DNA from 4 places in the Pseudonocardia sp. GCM10023141 genome. Region 1 is predicted to be linked to each of the others. Evidence: riboswitches for the same ligand, from Rfam matches in the RefSeq annotation. Region 1 holds a riboswitch; each other region holds the start of a gene.
What was found. A riboswitch is a leader RNA that binds a small molecule or an ion and turns the genes downstream of it on or off. The one in region 1 is predicted to bind S-adenosylmethionine.
Positions count from the first base shown of each region.

Region 2: it holds a riboswitch for S-adenosylmethionine, as region 1 does, so the genes downstream of both, ACFPFQ_RS05475 (FAD-dependent oxidoreductase) here and ACFPFQ_RS13700 (aminotransferase class V-fold PLP-dependent enzyme) in region 1, are expected to answer to the same signal.
Region 3: it holds a riboswitch for S-adenosylmethionine, as region 1 does, so the genes downstream of both, ACFPFQ_RS37615 (putative leader peptide) here and ACFPFQ_RS13700 (aminotransferase class V-fold PLP-dependent enzyme) in region 1, are expected to answer to the same signal.
Region 4: it holds a riboswitch for S-adenosylmethionine, as region 1 does, so the genes downstream of both, thrC (threonine synthase) here and ACFPFQ_RS13700 (aminotransferase class V-fold PLP-dependent enzyme) in region 1, are expected to answer to the same signal.

Region 1 is NZ_JBHSIR010000025.1:66,919-72,441, forward strand. Features, by position in the region: gene ACFPFQ_RS13695 (esterase/lipase family protein) at 1-448, shown strand, start outside; gene ACFPFQ_RS13700 (aminotransferase class V-fold PLP-dependent enzyme) at 582-1,937, opposite strand; SAM riboswitch class IV at 1,973-2,088, opposite strand; gene ACFPFQ_RS13705 (alpha/beta hydrolase family protein) at 2,207-3,508, opposite strand; gene ACFPFQ_RS13710 (long-chain-fatty-acid--CoA ligase) at 3,505-5,100, opposite strand; gene ACFPFQ_RS13715 (acyl-CoA synthetase) at 5,187-5,523, opposite strand, start outside.
Region 2 is NZ_JBHSIR010000009.1:112,261-117,783, reverse strand. Features, by position in the region: gene ACFPFQ_RS05505 (TetR/AcrR family transcriptional regulator) at 1-548, shown strand, start outside; gene ACFPFQ_RS05500 (hypothetical protein) at 569-703, opposite strand; gene ACFPFQ_RS05495 (STAS domain-containing protein) at 754-1,059, shown strand; gene ACFPFQ_RS05490 (hypothetical protein) at 1,109-1,309, shown strand; gene ACFPFQ_RS05485 (hypothetical protein) at 1,309-1,515, shown strand; gene ACFPFQ_RS05480 (GNAT family N-acetyltransferase) at 1,567-2,268, opposite strand; SAM riboswitch class I at 2,913-3,005, shown strand; gene ACFPFQ_RS05475 (FAD-dependent oxidoreductase) at 3,011-4,198, shown strand; gene ACFPFQ_RS05470 (aldo/keto reductase) at 4,164-5,153, opposite strand; gene ACFPFQ_RS05465 (nuclear transport factor 2 family protein) at 5,204-5,523, opposite strand, start outside.
Region 3 is NZ_JBHSIR010000066.1:69,014-74,536, reverse strand. Features, by position in the region: gene ACFPFQ_RS37625 (amino acid ABC transporter ATP-binding protein) at 1-500, opposite strand, end outside; gene ACFPFQ_RS37620 (amino acid ABC transporter permease) at 497-1,483, opposite strand; gene ACFPFQ_RS37615 (putative leader peptide) at 1,658-1,768, opposite strand; SAM riboswitch class IV at 1,802-1,909, opposite strand; gene ACFPFQ_RS37610 (hypothetical protein) at 1,993-2,250, opposite strand; gene ACFPFQ_RS37605 (ATP-binding protein) at 2,398-2,850, opposite strand; gene ACFPFQ_RS37600 (STAS domain-containing protein) at 2,941-3,345, opposite strand; gene ACFPFQ_RS37595 (acyclic terpene utilization AtuA family protein) at 3,404-5,173, opposite strand; gene ACFPFQ_RS37590 (TIGR03084 family metal-binding protein) at 5,170-5,523, opposite strand, start outside.
Region 4 is NZ_JBHSIR010000006.1:171,336-176,858, reverse strand. Features, by position in the region: gene ACFPFQ_RS01845 (ComEC/Rec2 family competence protein) at 1-579, shown strand, start outside; gene thrC (threonine synthase) at 658-1,923, opposite strand; SAM riboswitch class I at 1,932-2,050, opposite strand; gene holA (DNA polymerase III subunit delta) at 2,202-3,167, shown strand; gene rpsT (30S ribosomal protein S20) at 3,262-3,534, opposite strand; gene ACFPFQ_RS01825 (MFS transporter) at 3,654-4,853, opposite strand; gene ACFPFQ_RS01820 (GGDEF domain-containing protein) at 4,983-5,523, opposite strand, start outside.

The DNA.
Region 1 (5,523 bases):
GGCGGTCACCCCGCTCTACCGCGGCACCCTGGCCGACCCGCTGCCCGTGGCGCTGCTCGCCGACGGGCTGGGGATCCGGCCACCGCTCTCCGCGGCCGTCGCGGCGGCCTGCGCGTCGTGCCCGCAGTTCATCTCCGGATCGGACTACCTGGACCGGATGAACGCGCAGCCCGGCGGCGCCGCCGTCCCCGGCGTCACCTACACCACGGTCATGACGCGCTACGACGAGCTGGTGGTGCCCTACACCAGCGGGCGGCTCGACGCCCCGAACGCCACCAACGTCGTGGTGCAGGACGGCTGCGAGATCGACCTGTCCGACCACCTCTCGATCATCACGACGCCGCGCACCGGGCAGATCATCCTCAATGCCCTCGACCCGGCCCACGCCGTCAAGCCGCCCTGCGGCGTCTCGCTCCCCGCACTCGGCGGCTCCCCGGTCTCGAGCTGACGCACACCCTCAGGTGCTGACGCATACCGTCAACGGTGTGCGCCGGCCCCTGATGATGTGCGCCGGCCCCAGACGGTGGGTGCGAGCGAGACAGTGGGTGTGAGCGAGACAGTGGGTGTGAGCGCTGCGCGGCTCAGTGCCCGGCGGGACCGCAGGCGGGCCCGACCGGCAGACCCAGCGCGCCGATGCCCAGCGGGTCGATCGGGCGCGGGTCGGGCGTCGGTGCCCAGCGGCCGTCGATCGGTGCGTAGGTCCAGGACGCGCCGCGGGTGACGAGCGTGGTGAGCGCGTCGATGAGCCGGTCGATGTGCTCGGCGGTGGTACCGACACCGATGCTGACACGGACGGCCTCGCCCGAGTCCGGGTTGAGCGTGGCGAGCAGCGGGTGGGCGCAGAAGCGGCCGTCGCGCACGCCGATGCCGTGCTCGGCCGAGAGGTAGGCGGCCACGTAACCGGCGGGGCGGTCGGCCACCGTGAAGCTCTGCACGGCCACCTGGTCGGTGCTGTCGGCCCAGATCCGCAGCGTCTCGACACCGGGGATGGCGGCCAGCCCCGTGCGCAGCCGCTCCAGCAGCGCCCGCTCGTGCTCGAGCGCCGCCTCGGCGAGCACCGGTGCCAGCGTGCGGCAGGCCTGCGCGAGCGCGGCCGCGCCCAGCACGTTGGGCGTGCCGGCCTCGTGGCGGTGCGGGGCCGGTGCCCACTCGACGCCGTCGCGGGTGACCTCCTGCACCGCGCCGCCGCCTGCGAGGTAGGCGGGCGCGGCGTCGAGCCAGTCGCGGCGGCCGATCAGCGCGCCGGCACCGTAGGGCGCGTACAGCTTGTGGCCAGAGAGGGCGAGGTAGTCGACGCCGGTGGCGGCGAGGTCGATGCAGCGGTGCGGCGCGAGCTGCGCGGCGTCCACCACGACCCGGGCGCCCGCAGCGTGCGCGATCGCCACGATGCGATCGACCGGCAGCACCTCACCGGTGACGTTGGACGCCCCGGTGATCGCGAGCAGCGCGGTGGGGGTGGAGCGCAACGCGGAGTCGAGCTCGGCCAACGTCTGCTCGACGGTGGCCGCGGCGCGGACGACGCGGTGGGCGCGACGGCGCCACGGCAGCAGGTTGGCGTGGTGCTCGATGTCGAGGCAGAGCACCTGGCCGGAGTGCGGCACGCAGCCGGCCAGCAGGTTCAACGCGTCGGTGGTGTTGCGGGTGAACACCACGACGTCGTCGGAGCGGGCACCCACGAACGCGCCGACGGCCGCGCGCGCCGACTCCAGCACGGCGGTGCTCACCTGCGAGGCGTAGCCGGCGCCGCGGTGCACGCTCGAGTAGTACGGCAGCAGCGTGGTGATGTGGGCGGCCACGTCCTCCAGCGCCGGCGCGCTCGCGGCGAGGTCGAGGTTGGCGTAGGTGATCGTCTCGCCGGTGACCAGTGGCACCCGCAGGTCGGCCCCGACGACGCGGGGCAGTTCGGTGCAGGTACGGGCGAGGGTGGGCGTCGACATAGCAGTCTCCTGGCCAGGGGACCCCGCTCGTGTGGAGTCCGCGCTTGCCCCTGCGCACTGCGCGCAACGGCCTGGTCGTCACCCGGAGCACCCCACCGCGGAGGAGGGTTGCCGACCAGCAAGCCGGGGCTATGCGCTGGCACTCATGACCTGAAGAGAAGGTAACACGGGAGGGTGGGGCGGCCGCAAGATCGGCGTGGAGGTGACGGCGGCCACAGCCCTGCCGGCCTGCCTGTCGAGTCGGCCTGCCGGCCTGCCTGTCTGCCGGGTCAGCCGAAGCGCTCCTGCAGCCAGCCGGTCAGCAGCGCCAGCACCTCGGGCGCGATGGTCGTCGCGATGGCCGCGTACTCCGTGACCGCCCCGGTCGTCGCCGGCTGCATCAGGTGGTTGACGCCTGCGACGGTGCGCACGGTGGCGTCGGGGTTGCCGGCCAGCAGTGCTCGCATCGCCGGTTCGCTCTGCGCGGGTGGTACCTGCACGTCGAGCTCCCCGAAGACGGCCAGCACCGGAACGGTCAGTGCGGCCAACGCGGGTGCGGGGTCGTACGCGACGAACGCGCGGAACGCGGGGGAGACCGGGATCATCTCCTCGATCCGGTCTGCGGCCGGCCGGTCCTCGGGTGGCATGCCGGTGAACTGCTCGGTGATGCGCTCGCGTGCCAGCGCGCGGGCGCCGTCCAGGTCCTGGGCCACCAGCAGCCGGCACAGCTCCTGGATGAACTCCACCTGCTGCTCCACGGCGTCGGCGGCGAGCCCGGCCTGCTCGGCGACGAGGCGGTTCTGGAGCACGAGCACCTCGGCGCCCGGAGCGGCCGGACCGGCGAGCGCCACCACGAACGCCACGGCGCCACCGGCTCGCCCTGCGGCGAGCGGGGCCAGGTAGCCGCCCTCGCTGTGCCCGCAGAGCCCGATCCGCGCCGGGTCGATGTCGGGGCGTGCGGCCAGGTGGGAGATCCCGGCCAGCGGGTCGAGTGCCAGCTCGTCGTAGCTGCACTGCGCCTTGGTGCCGCCGGACCCGCCGACGCCACGGTCGTCGACCCGCAGCACCGCGAACCCGGCTCGCGTCAGCGCGTCGGCGAGCACGAGGAACGGCTTGTGCCCGGCGATCGACTCGTCGCGGTCGTGCGCGCCGCTCCCGGTGATCAGGACGACGGCCGGGTGCGGGCCACCGGTCGGCGGGACGGTCAGCGTGCCAGCCAGCGTCACCGGCCCGCTCGCGAACGTCACCTGCTCGCTCCAGTACGGGAACGGCGGCTGCGGCTCCTGCGGTCGACCCGCCGCCGCCACCGTGCCGCGGACCAGCGTGAACGGGAAGCCCCGACCGCCCTGGTTGTACTCCCCGGCGATGGCGTCGTCGATCAGCGTGCCCGTGAACCGGGCCCCACCCGGGATCGACGGCACGGCGAAGCGCACCCTCGTGCCCTCCACGACGACGTCGGCCAGCGGCAGTCCCTGCAGCCCCTGCGCGGGCACCGCTGCGGTGCCGCCGGCCGCGGTGAAGGTGATGCCGACGGCCAGCTCCGCCCCCGGCGTCCGGATGGTGCCGTGCCAGTCACCGGTGAGGTCGGTCATCGGGGGGCGGGCTCCCCGACGATCCGGGCGACGACGTCGTGCGCGCCGTGGTCGGACCGCAGCTGCGTCTTGAGCACCTTGCCGCTCGGGTTGCGCGGCAGCGCCTCGACGATGGCGACCTCACGCGGGCGCTTGTAGGCCGCGAGGTGCTCGCGACAGAACGCGTCGATCTCCGCGGCCGTGGGCGGGTCGGCCGGGTCCCGCGGTGCGATCACCGCGAGCGGGGACTCGCCCCACTTCGGGTCGGGCACCCCGATGAGGGCGACCTCGGCCACCTTCGGGTGCGCGGCGAGCACGTTCTCCACCTCGGCGCAGTAGATGTTCTCCCCGCCGGAGATGATCATGTCCTTCTTGCGGTCGACGACGAAGAAGTAGCCGTCCTCGTCCTCGCGGACCAGGTCGCCGGAGTGGAACCAGCCACCCCGGAACGCCTCCGCGGTCTCGGCGGGCTTGTTCCAGTACCCGTCCATCACGAGCGGGCCGCGGTAGACGATCTCGCCGACGTCACCCTGCGCCACGTCGTTCATGTCGTCGTCGACGACCCGGACCTCGACGTTGAGCATCGGCGTGCCGATGGAGCCGATCTTGCGGATCGAGTCCTCGCCGCGCAGCACGCACGTGACGGGGCTGCACTCGGTCTGCCCGAACGCGGTGATGATGTCGCCCTGCGGGAACGTGTCGATCATCGTGCGCAGCAGCGTGGTGGACGCGGGCGCCGCACCCCACGAGAGCTGCTTCAGCGCGGAGAGGTCGCGGTCCTTGATGCCGGGCACGGCGCAGATGGCTGCCCATTGCGCGGGCACGAAGAAGCAGCCCGAGACGCGCTCGCGCTCGAGCAGGTCGACCATCGCGGCCGGATCGAAACCTCCCGACGGCGTCATCACCGTGGCACCCGCGACGACCATGTTGAGGTAGAAGCCCGCGACACCGGCGATGTGGAACATCGGTGCACCGGAGAGCCCCACGCGCTCGTTGCCGCTGTCGCCGAGGTGGATGATGTTGCTGTAGGAGTGCAGCAGCAGGTTGCGGTGGGTGAGCACGGCACCCTTGGGGCGCCCGGTGGTGCCCGAGGTGTACATGATGAACGCGGGGTCCGTGTCCGGCACCGCGGGAGCAGGCACGGTGCCGTCGGCAGCGGCGAGCAGGTCGTCGTAGCCGTCGCCGATCGACACGAGCGCCGCCACCTCGGGCACCATGGCCTGCGCGGCCGCCGCGAGCGGTGCCAGCGCGTCGTCGGTGACGAGCACGACCGATCCGCTGTCGGACAGGACGTAGGCGACCTCCGACGCCACCATCCGGAAGTTCACCGGCACGCAGATCGCGCCGAGGCGCAGTGTCGCGGCCATCGCCTCGACCAGCGGCACGCTGTTGAGCCCCAGCACCGCCACGCGGTCGCCCGGGGTGACGCCTGCCGCCGCCAGCACCAGCGCGAACCTGCCGATGCGCTCGTCGGTCTGCGCCCAGGTCAAGGTCAGCTCGCCGTCGCGGAAGGCGACGCCGTCGGGGTGGATCCGGGCGTGCCGGGCGATGATGTCGCTCATCGTCATGCCACGGCCGGTGGTGATGCCCGGGGCGGGCGCGATCACGGTCATCGGGATCCTCTCGGTGCGCGTGTCCCCACTCTGGCGCTCACCCGCTGCCGCGACAAGCCCCAAACCGTCAGGTCTGACTGGTCACCCTAGTGATCTTGCGGTGCCGCCGACAGCGAGCCTGTCGCGCCGGCCGCCACGCTCCCGTACCGGTCGCGCAGCTTCTGCTTCACGAGCTTGCCGGTGGGGGTGCGGGGCATGTCGTCGGTGAACACCACCCGCCGCGGTGCCTTGAACGCGGCGATGTGCGAGCGGACGTGCGCGATCAGCTCCTGCTCCAGGTCGGGTCCCGGGGCGGCGCCCGGCGCCGGTGAGACCACCGCGAGCACCGACTCGCCCATCTCCTCGTCGGGCACGCCGATCACGGCGACGTCGAGCACCGCCGGGTGCAGCGCCAGCACGTCCTCGGTGTCACGGGGGTAGATG
Region 2 (5,523 bases), on a different contig from region 1:
GCAACAAGGACGACCTGACCGAGCTGATGTACGACGCCGTGCTGGGCGAGCTGGACCTGACCGGGATCCCGTCCGGGAGCTGGCGAGACGACGTCGCGCGGCTGGCCGGGCAGATGCGACGGCTCCATCACGCCCACCCCTGGATCGCCCGGTTCGGGCACCGGCCGTCGCTGGGGCCCCATGCCCGACGGTTCCGCGAGGCCGGTCTGGCCTGCGTGGACGGGCTCGGCCTCGGCATCAACGCGATGATGGATCTGCTCTCCACCGCCATGACGTTCACCCGTGGCTTCGTCCAGCAGGAGCTGGGGGAGGTCGAAGCGCAGCGGCGCAGCGGCCTCGACTTCGCGGGCTACCAGCGCCAGGCCGGGCCCTACATCATGCAACTGCTCAAGGACGGCCGGGCCCCCTACCTGCAGCGGCTGATCGTGGAAGCCGATGACGCTCCCGATCCGGACGTGGTGTTCGAACGTCGCCTGGCGATGGTGCTGGACGGGCTGGCGGTCAGGATCGCCGCTCGGGCTGACGTGGACACCGCCGGGCTCGGCTGATCCTCGGGGATCCGGGAGGCTCAGTCCCTCGCTGCCGGTGTCGATCGGTCGGGCGGTGGTGGGTCGTCGGGGGACTCGAGTTCGGTGATGCGGGCTCGCACCGAGCTGAGCTCGTCCTGCAGGCCCACGATCCGGGCGGCGGCATCGAGGGTCATCCCTTCGTCGAAGGGCTGTCGCACCCGGGTGGCCAGTTCGAGCTGGCGTCGTGAGTAGCGGCGGTGCCCGCCACCGGCAGACCGCACCCGTTCTCGCACAGCGCCTGTGCGCACAGTTCGACCGCCCGGGTCGGCACGTCATCATCGACCTCGGCGGCGTGACGTTCCTGGGCAGCAGCGCTCTGCAGGCGTTCATGGAGGCGCATGAGCGCGCTCGCGCCCACGACGGTGTCCTGCACATCGCCTGCGGAGGCCGACGGCATCTCCTGCGCCCGTTCACGATCACCGGCCTGGACCGGGTGCTGAGCGTGAGCGTGGAACCGGCCGATGCGCTGGCGGCCGCCCCCCGGCGTTGATCCGACCCGACCGCGTGTGACCGATCGCGATGCGGGGTAGGACGTCGATATGGCAAGGGCATTGCGGCTGCGACCACGTCGATCCGGCGGTGCCGGGGTTGACGCGGCGGCGGGGCGGGCGTGGCTGGAGCTTCGCCGACGCCGAGCAGACGACGAGGAGGGGACGTTCGGGCTGGCGACGATGCGCCGCGAGCACGTGCGCCTGCACCGCGGCGCCGTGGAGTTCTCCTACCCGGCGAAGGGAGGGTGATGCGGCTGCTCACGCTGCGGGACAAGCCGCTGCACCGGGCCTGCAACTCCCTGCTGCGGCGCAAGGGCGGGGGCGACGACCTGCTGGCGTACAAGGTCGGGAGGCAGTGGGTCGACGTGCGGGCCGAGCACCTCAACGAGCAGTTCGACGACGCCACGCGGGGCACCGTCGAGCGTGCCGTGGTGCGGCTGCTGGGCGGTGGCTGAGCGGCCGACCCCTTCCATCCTGCTGCTCAGGTTGGACCGACAGCCGCGGAGTCATGTCGCGACGCGTTCGCCTGCCGGGACCCGGACGCCCACGAACCGGTTGTGGCGGCGCAGCCGGAAGCCCAGTGACTCGTACAGCCGGATGGCGTTGGTGTTCATGGCGGCTGCGTGCAGGAACGGGGTCTCGCCGCGGGCGCGGATGCCGGCAGCGACGGCGTGGACGAGGCGGGTGGCCAGCCCCTGGCCGCGGAAGTCGGCATCGGTGCACACGGCGCTGATCTCGGTGAACCCCGGCGGGTGCAGGCGCTCGCCTGCCATCGCGATGAGGCGGCCGCCGCGGCGGATCCCGAGGTAGGTCCCCATCTCGATGGTGCGGGGTGCGAACGGTCCGGGTCGAGCGCGCTCGACCAGCGCGAGCATCTCGGGAACGTCGGCGTCCCCGAGGGGGACGGCCTCGGCGTCGGGTGCGGCCGCCACGCCGTCGTCGACGAGCTGCACTCCGGCGCCGTCGGAGACGACCTCCCAGCCGGCAGGCGGGGGTGTGCGCAGACCGGAGAGGGGCGCGACGGCACCGGGGCCGATGAGGTCGGCGAGGTCGCGCCACGCCGTGTCGTCGGGTTCGGCGGGCAGGGTGACGAACACCGAGACGTCGGGTCGGTAGCGCACGGCGAGGCCGTGGCTCACGGCGAGGTGGGCGTGCGGGCCCAGCAGGGACGCGCGCGCGGGATTGTCGAGAACATGCCACTCGCTCACAGCTGAAGATCCTTGTCAGGGTGTCCGCGCGCAGGAGTCACCCTGCAGCGGCGGGGCGGGAGGAGGCGGGCGGGCCGCCGGGTTCCGGGTCAGGATCGACAGGAACCGGGAGGGGAGCCGAGCCCGTCGAGCCAGCGGCGTGCCACGAGCACGCGTGCGGGACCGGGCATCTCTCGACCTTCCAACGGGATCGACGCAACGGGATCGACGCACGGGATCGATGTCGACTCCCGCACCCTAACCGGCCCCGACGGGGCAGGGGGAGGGTGAGTCCCGGCACAGGGGACCGCACACAGCGGCCGGACACAGGGTCTGGTCATGTCAGCCGGTGCGCAAGGCGCGATGATGGCAAATTGGCCGCCATTCGCTTTGTTCTCGAGCGATTCCGGCTGTCCCGGCGGGATCCGTCCGACGTCCCTTTCGCCCGCCTGAGTGGTCGCGTGCAGTTTCGCGCGCCTGCTCGTCGATGTCCTGGAGCCACCATGTCCGACGATTCCCGCAGGTGTCGCCGGTCTCCGCACCGCACTGATCCCGGTTCGTTCACCGCGTCGAACGCCGGCCGACAAATGTCCGACGTGCTGACTCCGGTTCGCCCACCCTTCGGAAACATTGACACTTCCCGCTGACGGCCGCCTAGGCTCAGGAGTCCATCCAGAGCGGCCGAGAGACCTGGCTCGTCGACGCCGCAGCAACCACGCCGTGCCACGGTGGGGTGCTCATGCCGGGACCGATGGGAGGCGTCATGCCCCACTCAGCTGTGTCCCACTCAGGTGTGCCCAAGCCGGGCCGTCGATGTCCGGCGCGCAAGCACCGCGACGTCGTCGACTGCGTGGTCATCGGCGGGGGAGTGGTCGGGGCGGCCGCGGCGTGGCAGCTCGCGCGTCGCGGCCAGGACGTGGTCCTGGTCGAACAGTTCGACGCCGGGCACACGCGGGGCGCGTCGCACGGTTCGTCGAGGATCTACCGGCAGACCTATGCGTCGACGCCCTACGTGGAGCTCGCCGGTGAGGCGCTGCGGCTGTGGCGCGAGCTGGAGACGGAGACGGGTGCCTCGGTGCTGCAGATGACCGGTGGCATCGACCACGGTGATCAGGAGCTCGTCGCGGAACTGGCGCTCTCGCTGGCCCGGCACGGCATCGACCACCGGTGGCTGGGCAGCGACGAGGCGATGGCCCGGTGGCCCGGCATGGTGTTCGACGGTCCGGTGCTCTACCAGTCGGATCGGTCGGGACGGATCAACGCCGACCAGGCTGTTGCGGCGCTGACGGCGGCGGCGGTCGGGCGCGGTGCCGACGTCCGGCACCGCACCCGGGTCAGCGCGGTCACCGTCTGCGGCCCCGACCTCGTCGAGGTGGAGACCTCCGCAGGCTCCGTCCGTGCGCGACGTGCCGTGGTCGCGGTGGGGGCGTGGACGGAAGCGCTGGTCGGCGGCCTCGTCGAGCTGCCGCCGCTGCGGGTGACGCAGGAGCAACCGGCGCACTTCCCAGTGCTCGGGGCCGGCCCCTGCACGCCGTTGCGCCACGTCGGGTGGCCGACGTTCATCCACCACGCCGGTCCGGAGCAGGGATGGCCCAGTGGGGTCTACGGGCTGGCGACCGAGGAGGGATGCGTGAAGGTCGGGTTCCACGGGGTGGGGCCGCTCTGTCACCCGGATCGGCGGTCGTTCGAGCCGCAACCGGCGCAGCTGCGCCGCTTGCAGGACTACGTCGCCACGTTCCTGCCAGGGCTGGACCACCAGCGGCCCGAGCCGATCAGCTGCACCTACACGTCCACTCCGGACGCGAACTTCGTGCTCCGCAGCCAGGGCCCGGTCGCGGTGGGTGCCGGCTTCTCCGGGCACGGCTTCAAGTTCGCTCCGGCGCTGGGGCGGGTCCTCGCGGACCTGTCGGCGGGCGTCATCGACGAGCAGCCGCTGGTGCCCACCGGCTGACGGCCGCGCCTCGGTCGGCCCAGCGGGGTGCCGCCTCGCCCGCGGCCGCGAAGCGCGCGGCCCAGATCCCGTCGAGCTCGGCGGTCGTCGCGTCGTCGAGGACGACCTCGTCGACGGCGACGTTCTCGGCCAGGTGCACGGCGCTGCCGGTGCCGGGGATGAGGAGCGTGTTCGGTGCGTGCCGCAGGAGCCACGCGAGCCCGACCTGCGAGGGCGTCACCCCGAGCCGCGCAGCGGCGGCCACCACCTCGGGCTGCTCGGTCACCTTCGGCATGCCGGCGAACCGGGAGCCGAGCGGGAAGAACGGCACCCAGGCGATCCCCTCCGCGGTGCAGAGCTCGAGCATGTCCTCGAACTGCCGCGCGACGAGGCCGTAGGCGTTCTGGACGCACGCGATGCCGGCCGGCAGCGCTCTGCGCAGCGTGCCGATCCCGACAGCGCTGAGCCCGATCGCGCCGATGAGCCCCTCGTCGCGCAGGGCCGTCAGCGCGGCGAGCTGGTCGTCGAGATCGATGAGCTGGTCGCCTTCGGCGCGGATCCCGGGCCCGACGTCGAGGCGCCGGAGGTTCACGATGTCGATGCGATCGCGGCGGAGCGAGCGGAGGTTGTCCTCGACGGCGGTGCGGAGCTCGGCCGGCCGCTGTGCCGGGCGCAGGGGCAGCGGACCGCCGGGGTCCCTCACCGCGCCGACCTTGCTCACCACGACGACGCCGTCCGCCGGCCGGACGGCACTCGCGATGATCGCGTTGGCGGTGCTGTCGCCGTAGAAGTCCGCGGTGTCGATGTGGTCCACGCCGAGATCGATGGCCCGTCGCAGCAGCCGTTCGCCTGCGGGCAGGTCGCCCGCGTACTGCTCGAGTGCCATCGCTCCGTAGCCGATGCGCGCGACGGTGTGGTCGCCGAGGCCGATCGCGCCGCCGGGGCGGCGGCGGGGAAGTGTGGTGGTGTCGCTCATGTTCGTGCTCCTACCGGGCCGAAGGCGGAGATCTCACCGCCTGCGGCCGACTATACGGAGGAGCCTCCATTTTGTCGCGCCCGGGCGTCGGCCAGCCACGGATAGCGCCCGGTGTCGGAGCCCGCGTAGTCGGGGTCGAGGTAGATGAAGCAGCGCTGGATGAGGAAGTCGCGGATCTCGAACACGTCGCACCAGCGACCGGCGCCCCACTCGGGCACCCCGGCGCGCCACGGGCCGTCCTGGTGCTCGCCGAAGCTCGTCCCCTCCGCGACGACCGTGTCGCCACCGGAGAAGATCCAGTTGAAGGAGGCGTAGTCGTGCTTGATCGCCGTGAGCGTGGCGCCGACGTCGCTGAACATCCGTCCGATCT
Region 3 (5,523 bases), on a different contig from region 1:
TCGGCGAGCCCGACCCGGCTCAGCAGGGTGCGGGCGTGCGCGCGGGCCTCGGAGCGGGAGCTGCGGCCGGTGGCGACGGGGGCGGCGGCGACGTTGTCCAGCGCGCTGAGGTGGGGGAAGAGGTTGAAGCTCTGGAAGACGAACCCGATCCGGCTGCGCTGGGCGAGTATCGCCCGCTCGCTCAGCTCCTTGAGCCGCGTGCCGTGGTGGCGGACGCCGATCGGTTCGCCGTTGATGCTGACGTGGCCGCTGTCGAGCCTCTCGAGGTGGTTGATCGAGCGCAGCAGCGTCGACTTCCCCGATCCGGACGGGCCGAGTACCACCGTGACCTTGCCCGGTGCCACGGTCAGGTCCACCCCGGCGAGCACGTGGTGGGTGCCGAACCACTTGTGGGCGGAGTGCACCTGCACGGCAGCGGGGCGCACCCCGTCGAGCACCTCCCCGAGCACGGCCGTCCCCGTCCCCGTCCCGGCGGCCGTGTCTGATGTCGTGCTCGTCATCGGATCGCTCCTTCCCTGATGCGTGCCCGGAGCACGGTGGTGCCGGTGCGCAGCTTCTGCAGGGGTGTCGGGGGCAGGGTCCGCAGCGCGCCGCGGGAGTAGTGGCGCTCCACGTAGAACTGGATGATCGACACGATGCTGGTGAGGATCACGTACCAGACGGTGGCGACGACCAGCAGCGGCACGATGTCGCCGGAGTAGGTGGCGCCCATGCTCTGCACGGTGCCGAACAGGTCGAGCAGCGACACGTAGAACACCAGCGAGGTGCTCTTGATCAGCCCGATCAGCTGGTTGACGTAGGAGGGCACGATCGCGCGCAGCGCCTGGGGGAGCACGATCCGGCGGAACTGGTAACCGCGGGGGAGCCCGAGCGCAGCCGATGCCTCGTGCTGCCCCTGGTCGACCGAGAGGATTCCGGCGCGCACCACCTCTGCGGCGTAGGCGGCCTCGTTCAGGCTCAGGCCGATCACGGCGATGACCATGTCCGTGGCCAGCGTCGTCACGCCGAACGTCACGAACGCGGGTCCGAAGGGGATACCCAGGCTCAACGACTTGTAGAGGGCGCTGAAGTTGTAGAGGAACAGCAGCACGACGATCAGCGGGACCGAGCGGAACAGCCAGATGTAGATCCAGCTCACGGCCTGCAGGACGGGGCTGCGGGAGAGCCTGCCCAGGGCCAGCACGATGCCGCCCGCCAGGCCGAGCACGGCGCTGAACGCCGTGACCTGCAGCGTGATGACCAACCCGTCGAGGACGACCGGGCGCAGGAACCAGTACGCGAAGCGGTCCCACTGGTAGAAGGGGTTGGTGATCAGGCCGTGGACGATCTGGGCCAGCACCACGAGTACGACGACGGTGGCGATCCACCGGCCGGGGTGGCGCAGCGGGATCACGCGCGCAGCGGTGAGGTCCGGCTCGGGCCGGTCGTCGGTGTCGACCCGGTTCAGGCGGGGTGGCGGGGGTGGCGGATCGGACCGGGACACGGTGGATCGGCCGGAGGGAGGCACGCTGGAACTCCAGTGGACTCGGGGGGCGTCCGGGCAGCACGCATCGCAGCGGCGCGCTCGGTGAGGGGGACGTACGGAGTCCGCGCCGGTGCGGTCCGGCGCGGATCAGGAGATGGTCAACAGCGCGGGGTCAGTGCCCCGGGTGTGAGATCAGGAACGACAGAGCGCGCTGCTGACGCGCTGCAGGTCGATGTGGCGGCGGGCCGCTCCGGTGGCGCGGCCGTGGCATCGCCACTGCGCCAACCACGAAGTGGTGTCCATCGCCGCCACCGCCACCTGTTCTGCCCGCCGGGGGCATCGCGCTTACCGAACGTGCGTCGGTCCGGTCGTCACCTGGAGCACCCCACCGCGAGCGAGGGTTGCCGGCCAGCAAGCCAGGGCTTGTCGCTGACACTCATGACCTGTCGGAGTGGACGTTAAGTCGGCTGCGCGGGCGTTGTCAACGTGTCGGCTGCGACGCCGTCGGTCCCGGCCGTCGGCGCGGATCAGCGGACGTTGCGGCGCATCACGAAGGTGCGCAGCTCCTTGCCGGTGCCACCGCAACCGCCGCAGGTGCGCCAGTTCTTGCCGGTGAAGTCGCGGATGCGGGGGCTGCTGGCACAGGAGCTGCAGGCCGTCCACGGCCAGAGCTGCACCGTGGCGAGCCAGAGGAGCAGCCCGGCGAGCAGACCGAGCGTCCAGTTGGCCGTCCACGCACCGACGAGGATCAGGCCACCGCCGACGAACACCACGAACGGCCTCATGGCAGCACCCGTTTCTCTTGGGAGCCTCGAGCATCGGCGCGCCGTCGGCACGTGACACGAGTAGCCGGCTACCTCAATCGAGGTAGCCGGACGGGTGCGGCCGCGACATCGGTCACGGAGAGTGATCGCTCGGCACCGGTGTGACGTTCATAGCTCGCCACTCGGCCGATCCGCGGGTCGCCCGAGTGGCGAGCGGTCGGGGACCGGCGCTGCCAGCGGCTGCTGGAGGAGTACCTGCGTGCCGTGGCGGTCGTGGTGGATGAGCACGCAGGTGAACAGCTGCTGCATGAGGCGGATCCCCAGGCCGTGCCCGGTCGGCCGCGGCTCGGCCGCGGGAACGCGCCACTGCCCGTGGTCGCGCACCTCGATCCAGAGCGCCTCGGACTCGGTCCACAGTGTCACCTCGATGGTGCCGTGGCGCCCGGGTTCGTACGCGTGCGTCACGGAGTTCGTGACGGCCTCGGACACGGCGAGGACGATCTCGTCCCGCCGGTCCTGCGGGATGTTGCACAGGCAGCGCCGGAGGTGGCGGCGCAGCGGGGAGAGCTTGGTCGGGTGGGCCGGGATGGTGAGGTGGGAGAACTCGACGAGCTGGGACAACAATCCTCCAGCCTGGCTGGACACAACAGGGCCGGGTTCCCGCGGCGCCGGCCTGTCAAACCCGCTGGGCCGAACCTGATCGGCCGGATCTCAACTCTCGAGCGCCGCCGCGACGGTCGGGTGCAGCGGGAGGACCTGGTGCAGGTGCATGACCTCCCACGGCTGGGTGACGGCGACGTGGTCCGGCGGCGCCACGAGGCGCAGGTTCGTCGGCGCGTGCCGGGCGTCGGCGGCCCGGGTGGCCAGGTTGGCGAGCACGCCCAGCCCGCTGGAACCGAGGAACGAGACCGCGGACAGGTCGATGACGACGGTGGCGACGGCGGGCTGGTCGAAGGCGGCGTCGACGGTGCTCATCAGCTCGGGTGCGGTGTACAGGTCGAGCTCGCCGCGGACTGCCACCACCGTTGCCGAGCCGACGACGGTGGTGGTGAGTTCCAGTCCCGGGCGATCGGTCTGCGGGTCGTCGAGACCGGAGTGGGTATCGCGTCCTGTCATGGCGGGCACGCTATCGCGCTTTGCTCCGATCGGCCCAGTCCATGATCACGAACCATGATCACCGGCGCAGCAGGGCCTCCGGGATGTCCACCAACCGGCTCCGCAGGTACTCGCCCAGCCCCTTGGCCTGGGGATCCGGCCGCGTGGCCGAGGCCACCCCATCGCCCAGCAGGCCGACGACCACGATGTTGACCGCGCGCAGGTTCGGCAGCTCGTAGCGACGGATCGCCAGGTCCGCGGCCTCGGGAAGGAGCTCCCGGATGCGCTCGACGGTGAGGTACGCCCGCAGCCAGCGGTACTCCTCGTCGGTGCGGGTCCAGACTCCGATGTTGGCGTTGCCGCCCTTGTCACCGGACCGGGCGCCGGCCACCGTGCCCAGCGGGTGCCGCGTCGTGGGCCCCCTGACCGGGGTGTGGTCCGCCGCTGTCGGTGCGGCCGGTGCGGGGCCTGCCGGCGGGTGCGGGATCGTCTGCTGCGTGCCGTCGGGCAGCGTCACGCGGTGCTGGACCTCGGCGGCGGGCACCGTGGTGGGCCAGTAGACGCCGAAGGCGCTCTCCGCGGACGGCGGGGTGGTGGTGTGGAAGCCGGGGTAGCCGCCGAGCGCGAGCTCCATGGTGGTGTTGGAGAAGGCGCGGCCCACCTTGCGCGCGTCGGGATCCTTGACGGTGATGCGCAGGTGCGCGGTGGCCTGGTCGTTGACGGGCGCGTCGGCCCGGTCGAAGCGCAGCAGCCGCACGTCGGTCTCGGCGAAGCGCTCCTTGCCGCCGAGCAGCCCGAACAGCTGCTCCTCGGCCCACGCCGCCTTCTCCTCGATCGCGGTGCCGGTGAGCACGAGCGTCATGGTGTTGCGGAAACCGCCCTGGTAGTTCAGTGCCACCTTCAGCCGGTCGGTCGGCGCGCTCCCGCGGGTACCGCTGATCCGCACGCGGTCGGGCGCCTCCTGGTCCAGCCGCAGCGTGTCGAAGTGGGCGGTGGCGTCCGGGCCGAGGTAGGCGGGCTCCGCGATCTCGTAGAGCAGCTGGGCCGTGACGGTGCCGACCGAGACGAGCCCGCCGGTGCCGTCCGGCTTGGTGATCACGCTGGAGCCGTCGTCCGCGATCTCGGCGACGGGGAAGCCCGGGTAGCGCCGGTCGGTGATCTCCTCGAAGAACGCGTAGTTGCCGCCGGTGGCCTGCGGACCGCACTCGATGACGTGGCCCGCGGCCATCGCGCCGGCGATCCGGTCGACGTCCTCGCGCCCCCAGCCGTGCCACCACGCCGCGGGCCCGACGACGAGCGACGCGTCGGTGGTGCGGCCGGTGACGACGATGTCGGCGCCCGCCCCCAGCGCCTCCGTGATGCCCCAGCCGCCGAGGTAGGCGTTGGCGGTGACCGGCTCGACGCCGGCCTCGGCGAGCTTGCGACCGGTGTCGAGGTGCACGAGGTCGTGCCCGGCGGCCTGCAGCTCCGCGAGCCGTCCGACGAGGTCGTCACCGTCGACGTGGGCCACCTGCGGGGCCAGTCCGAGCCGCCCGGCGAGCAGCCCGATCTGCTCGGCCAGCCCGCCGGGGTTGAGCCCGCCCGCGTTGGCCACGATCTTGATCCCGCGGTCGAGGCAGGTGCCCAGCACCTGCTCGAGCTGGACGAGGAACGTCTTCGCGTAACCCGCGGACGGGTCCTTCTGCCGCGCCTTCCAGAGGATGAGCATGGTGAGCTCGGCGAGGTAGTCACCGGTGAGGACGTCGATGGTCTCCCCGGACACGTGGCCCTCGACCATCTCCCGCGCGGCGGCGAGGCGATCGCCGTAGAAGCCGGAGCAGTTGGCGATGCGGACCGGACGCCTGGTCATCGGCTGCTCCCGGCCGCTACGGCGCCGGGTGCTCGGCCCGGTCCCGGTGCGCCGGCGAAGGCCTGCGCGATGGAGATCCATGCGGTGGCGGCGGGCCCGGTCACCGCCAGCGCGGTGTCGGTGACGTGGCGGCGCTGCGTCACGACCAGGCAGAAGTCCAGCGCCGAGCCGGTCACCCGGTCCGTCGCATCCGGATCGCCCCACTCCCACCGCGCGCCCGATGGCGCCTCCAGCGCGACGTGCACGGGAGCCTCGGGCGCGGGGCGGTTGTTGAGCGCGAACGCGAACCCCGCGGTCTGCACGCCGAGGTGCGCGACGTGGCGCAGGCGGTCGGTGGGCTCCCGCACCGC
Region 4 (5,523 bases), on a different contig from region 1:
CAGGCACCGCTCGTGGAGCTCACCGCCGGCAAGCGGCTGGACTGGCCCGGTCTCGCCCTCGACGTCATCGGTCCGACGCACCCCGCCGCGGTCGTCGACCCCGACGACGGCACTGCCGTCAACGACAGCTCACTGGTGCTGCGGGCCACCACGGCCACCGGCAGCGTGCTGCTGCCCGGCGATGCCGAGCTGGCGGCGCAGGCCGACCTGCTGGCCGCCCACACCGACCTGCGCGCCGAGGTCCTCAAGATGCCGCACCACGGCAGCCGCTACACCGCTCCCGCGTTCCTCAACGCCGTGGCACCACGCGCCGTGCTGGTCAGCGTCGGTGCCGGCAACCCCTACGGCCACCCCAACGTCGCGCTGCTCACCGTGCTGGCCGACGCCGGAGCTGCCGTGCGGCGCACCGACCAGGCCGGCGACGTCGCCGTCGTCACAGTGGCAGGCGACGCCGATCACGACGGGCGTCCCGATCTCGCCGTCGTCAGCAGGGGCGATCCGGTCCGGGCTCGCCGATCCGGCCCGCGGGCGGCAGGGCGGCGGATCGGGCGAGCGGCGCGGGCTCCGCCCCGGCGATGATCCGGCGCGTCGGCGACGAACGAGCTGGTGAGCTCGCTCGCCACCGCCGCGTGCGACCTGGCCGGGTGCGTGCGTCCGCTACCGGCCTTCGAGCGCCTCGCGCACGGCCTTGCTGGTGGAGGGCACGGTGGCCGTCGGGCCGATCTGGCCGGCCACGGCGTCGAGCGTCTTGAGGCCGTCGCCGGTGATCAGCAGCACGGTCTCGGCGTCGGGGTCGAGCCGGCCGGACTCCACGAGCTTCTTGGTGGTGGCCACGGTGACACCACCGGCGGTCTCGGCGAAGACACCCTCGGTCTGGGCCAGCAGCCGGATGCCGGCCACGACCTCCTCGTCGGAGACGTGCTCGACGGCCCCGCCGGTGCGGCGCACGGTGTCGAGCACGTACGGGCCGTCGGCCGGGTTGCCGATCGCGAGCGAGCGCGCGATGGTGTCGGGCCGCACGGGCTGGATCACGTCGTGGCCCTCCGCGAACGCCTTCGCGACGGGGGAGCAGCCGGTGGCCTGGGCGCCGAAGATCCGATAGGGCGTGGCCTCGACGAGCCCGAGCTTGCCGAGCTCGGTGAAGCCCTTGTCGACCTTGGTCAGCTGCGAGCCGGACGCCACCGGGATGACGACCTGCTGGGGGAGCCGCCAACCCAGCTGCTCGGCCACCTCGTACCCGAGCGTCTTGGAGCCCTCGGCGTAGTAGGGCCGCACGTTGACGTTGACGAACGCCCAGTCCTCGTGCTCGGCCGCCAGCTCGGTGGCCAGGCGGTTGACGTCGTCGTAGTTGCCGTCGACGGCCAGCAGGGTGCCGCCGTAGACGGCGGTGGTGAGCACCTTCGCCTGCTCGAGCGACTTCGGGATGAGCACCACCGAGTCCCAGCCGGCGCGGGCCGCGGCGGCGGCGACGGCGTTGGCCAGGTTGCCGGTGGACGGGCAGCACAGCACGGTGAAGCCCAGCTCGCGGGCAGCGGCCAGTGCCACGGCCACCACACGGTCCTTGAAGGAGTGCGTGGGGTTGCCGGTGTCGTCCTTGACCCACAGGTTCTTGATGCCCAGCGCGGCGCCGAGCCGGTCGGCCTTGATCAGCCGCGTCAGGCCGGGCTCGGTGTTGGGGTGGTCCTGGACGCCGGGCGGCACGGGCAGCAGCTGCCGGTAGCGCCAGATGTTCTTCGGGCCGGCCTCGATGGACTCGCGGGTGACGTCCCCGAACTCGTAGGCCACCTCGAGGGGGCCGAAGCACTGGGGGCACGCGAACTCGGCGGCGAGGGGGATCTGGTGACCGCACTCGCGACAGGACAGCGCGACGGCCGGACCGAGATCGAGGGACGTGGACGTCGAGACGTCAGAAAGCAGAGTCATTGAAGAACTCCTCATCTTTCCCGCACCATGCGGGCCGGAGTTGGCACCGTGATCGAGCGCGTTGACACGCGCGTCGCCGGTTGCCGGGGCTTCAACGGGCCGTTCCCTCTGCCCCTCTGGATGAGCCATATTCAGTTGGCCGCCGGCGCACGGGCCCGCGGATGACCATCACCGTACGCCACGGAGGGCCGCGTCCCCAACCGTCGTCCAGGATCTGGGAGCCCCGTCACCCCACGCGGTCCGCCCCGGACGTTCGGTTGTCGGTGTCGTGCGCGAGCATGGACGCCATGACCGCAGCTCCGCTCCAGCTCGTTCTCGGTGAGGAGGAGCTGCTCGTCGAGCGTGCCGTCGACGAGGTGGTGGCGCAGGCCCGAGCCGATGATCCGAGCGCCGACGTCCGCCGCTACCGCGCCACCGAGCTCTCGCCCTACGAGCTGGCCGACAGCCTGTCACCGTCGCTGTTCGCCGAGGCCAGGGTCATCGTCCTGCAGGCGGCGCACGAGGTGAACAAGGATCTCGCCACGGCCATCCTCGCGCAGGCTGCCGACCCGGCCGACGGCATCGTGCTCGTCGTGGTGCACGCCGGTGGAGCCCGCAACAAGGCGCTCGCCGACGCGCTGCGCAAGCAGGGAGCGGTCGTCACGATCTGCAACAAGATCACCCGCGCCGAGGAGCGTTCCGACTTCGTCCGCGCCGAGGTCCGCCGCGCCGGCGGCAAGATCGCGCCGGCAGCGGTGCCGGTGCTGATCGAGGCCGTCGGCTCCGATCTGCGGGAGCTGGCCGCGGCCACCGGGCAGCTGGTGGCCGACACCGGTGGCACGATCGACGAGAAGGCGGTGCGCCGCTACCACCGCGGCCGGGCCGAGACCACCGGGTTCGCCGTGGCCGACAAGGTGGTGGCGGGGGATCGGGCCGGCGCGCTCGAGGCGCTGCGCTGGGCGCAGGTGCTCGGGGTGCCCGCGGTGCTGGTCGCCGACGCGCTGGCCGACGCCATGCGCACGCTGGCCAAGGTCGGCGCGGCCGGCCGGGGCGATCCCAACCAGCTCGCCGGCCCGCTCGGGATGCCACCGTGGAAGATCCGCAAGGCCCAGCAGCAGGTGCGCAGCTGGCGCCCCGATTCGCTCGCGGTGGCGTTCGCCGCGGCGGCCGAGGTCAACGCCGACGTCAAGGGCGCCGCGGCCGATCCCGAGTACGCGCTGGAGCGTGCGGTCGAGCGGATGTGCACGGCGCGCGAGTCCCGCTGAGCGGCGCCTTCCCGCACAGCCCAGTCCTGCACAGCACAACGACGCCGCACCCTGGGAAAGGGGGCGACGCCGTCGGGTGAAGTACGTGAGGCGATCAGGCAGCGGTGGAAGCCGCGTGCACCTTCTTGGCCATGTTCGACTTCAGGTTGGCCGCCTGGTTCTTGTGGATGACGCCCTTGGAGGCCGCCTTGTCGAGCGCCTTGCTGGCAGCGCGCTGCAGGGTGCTGGCGGTCTCCACGTCACCGGCCTCGGAGGCCTCGCGGAACTTGCGCACAGCGGTACGCACCGAGGAGCGCACCGACTTGTTGCGCTGGCGACGCTTCTCGTTGGTCTTGACCCGCTTGATCTGGGACTTGATGTTGGCCACGCGTTTTGCCTCGAGTTCTTCTGCCGCTGGTCTGGTCATGGCTCCGGCGGCGGATGGATCGTGCGAGCACGCCGGGCGCTCGGCTGTCCATGCTACAGCGCTGCTCCGCGGGCCCGACATCACCCCGACGCGGGCAGCGGGAGCAGGCTGGCGAACGCTGCCAGCGCGCTCACGCCCGCCGCGGCGATGGCCCATCCGAACGTACCCGTGGCGTCGATGATCAGCCCGGCCAGTGGCGCGCCCAGGAGGGCACCGAACCCGGCCGCGGTGTAGATCAGCCCGACGATCCCGCCCAGCCCGCGGACGCCGTACATCTCCGCGACGACCGTGGGCTGCAGCGCGATCCAGCCGCCGTACCCGACACCGAGCACCGCCGCGAAGGCGACGAGCAGCGGCAGCGCGAGCGCCGGCAGCGCCGACGCGACCAGCCAGATCCCGAAGCTGACCGCGAAGACGGCGAAGCTGGCCTGGAACATGCGGATCCGCCCGACCCGGTCGGCGATGGCCCCGATGGCCAGGCGTCCGAGCACGCTCGCCACCCCGATCACGCCGATCAGCGCCGCGGCGGCCACTGGCGGCACTCCGGCCGCCGCGGCGTAGGTGGGGAGGAACACGAACGGCACGAAGAGCCCGAGCGACGCCAGGAACGTCGCGGCGTACATCGAGCGGAAGGCCCGGGTGCGCACCAGCTCGCGGATCGGCAGCGCGGGTGCGCCCTGCGCCGCAGGCGGGCGACGGACCGCTATCGCGCAGAGGACGAGCAGGGCCGCGCCCGCGACCCCGAACACGACGTGCGTCTGCCGCCAGCCCTGCACCGCGATCACGGCGGCGGCCAGCGGCGACCCGACGAGCGTGCCCACGCCGATCCCGGCGATCGCGATGGCGAGCGCCAGCGCCCGCCTGCGGTCGAACCACGCGCCCACGACGGCGACCATCGGCACGTAGCCGCAGGCCACAGCGATCCCGACGCCGAGACCGTAGGTGAGATAGCCCACCCACAGGTGCTGCACGATCGAGGTCAGGATCAGCCCGGCCGCGAGCGTCGCCGCGCCGAGGAGCAGCACCGGTCGGGGGCCGAACCGATCCACCGCCCGCCCGCTGACGGACCCGAGCAGGAACCAGCAGCAGGCCGTGACACTGAACACCACCGACGTCGCGCCGCTACCGGACCCGAACTCGGCGGCCATCGGCGCGAAGAAGGCCCCGAAGCTGTACGCGACGGCGAACACGACCGTCATCGAGAGGAACGCGGCCGCCACGGTGACCCACCCGCGCAACCCCTCGGGGGCCGGCCGGGGCACCGCGTGCGCCGCTGTCACGCTCTGACAATAAGCGGGGTCCGCGCCGGGGGCGGCGGTTGCGGTGGCCACCGCGCCGACCGGGTGGCCACCGCGCCAACGTCACGACATCGGCGCCGTGGCCAACGGGTTGGCGCGGTCGGGCGTCGGCTACCGGTCCGCCCGGGCCCGCCGCGACGGCGGGGTGATGGTGGCAGAAGCGCTGATCACGGTGTTGCCGCCGCTGTGCTTGGCCTGGTACATCGCGCCGTCGGCGGCGGCGAGCGCGACGGCGGGATCCGATCCCAGCGGCGCGTGGGTGACCCCCACCGACATCGTGACGCCCCCGGCCACCTCGACGGGCAACGCGGCGACGGCTTCGGTGGCCCGGGTGAGCGCCGCCTGCGCGGTGCTCAGCGGGGTGCCCGGCATGATCACGACGAACTCGTCCCCGCCGTAGCGGGCCACCAGGTCGTGGCTGCGCAGCGTGGTGCGCAGGCAGGTGGCGATGGCTCGCAGCACGGTGTCGCCCGCGGCGTGCGACCACGCGTCGTTGACGTCCTTGAAACCGTCCAGGTCGATCAGCGCCACCGCGCAGGGCTGGCTCGACGGCGTGCTGGTGGCCTCCACGAGGCGCAGGTCCAGCGCCCGCCGGTTGGGCAGCCCGGTCAGCGTGTCCTGCAGCGCCTGCGCCGCGACCGCGCCGTGCTCG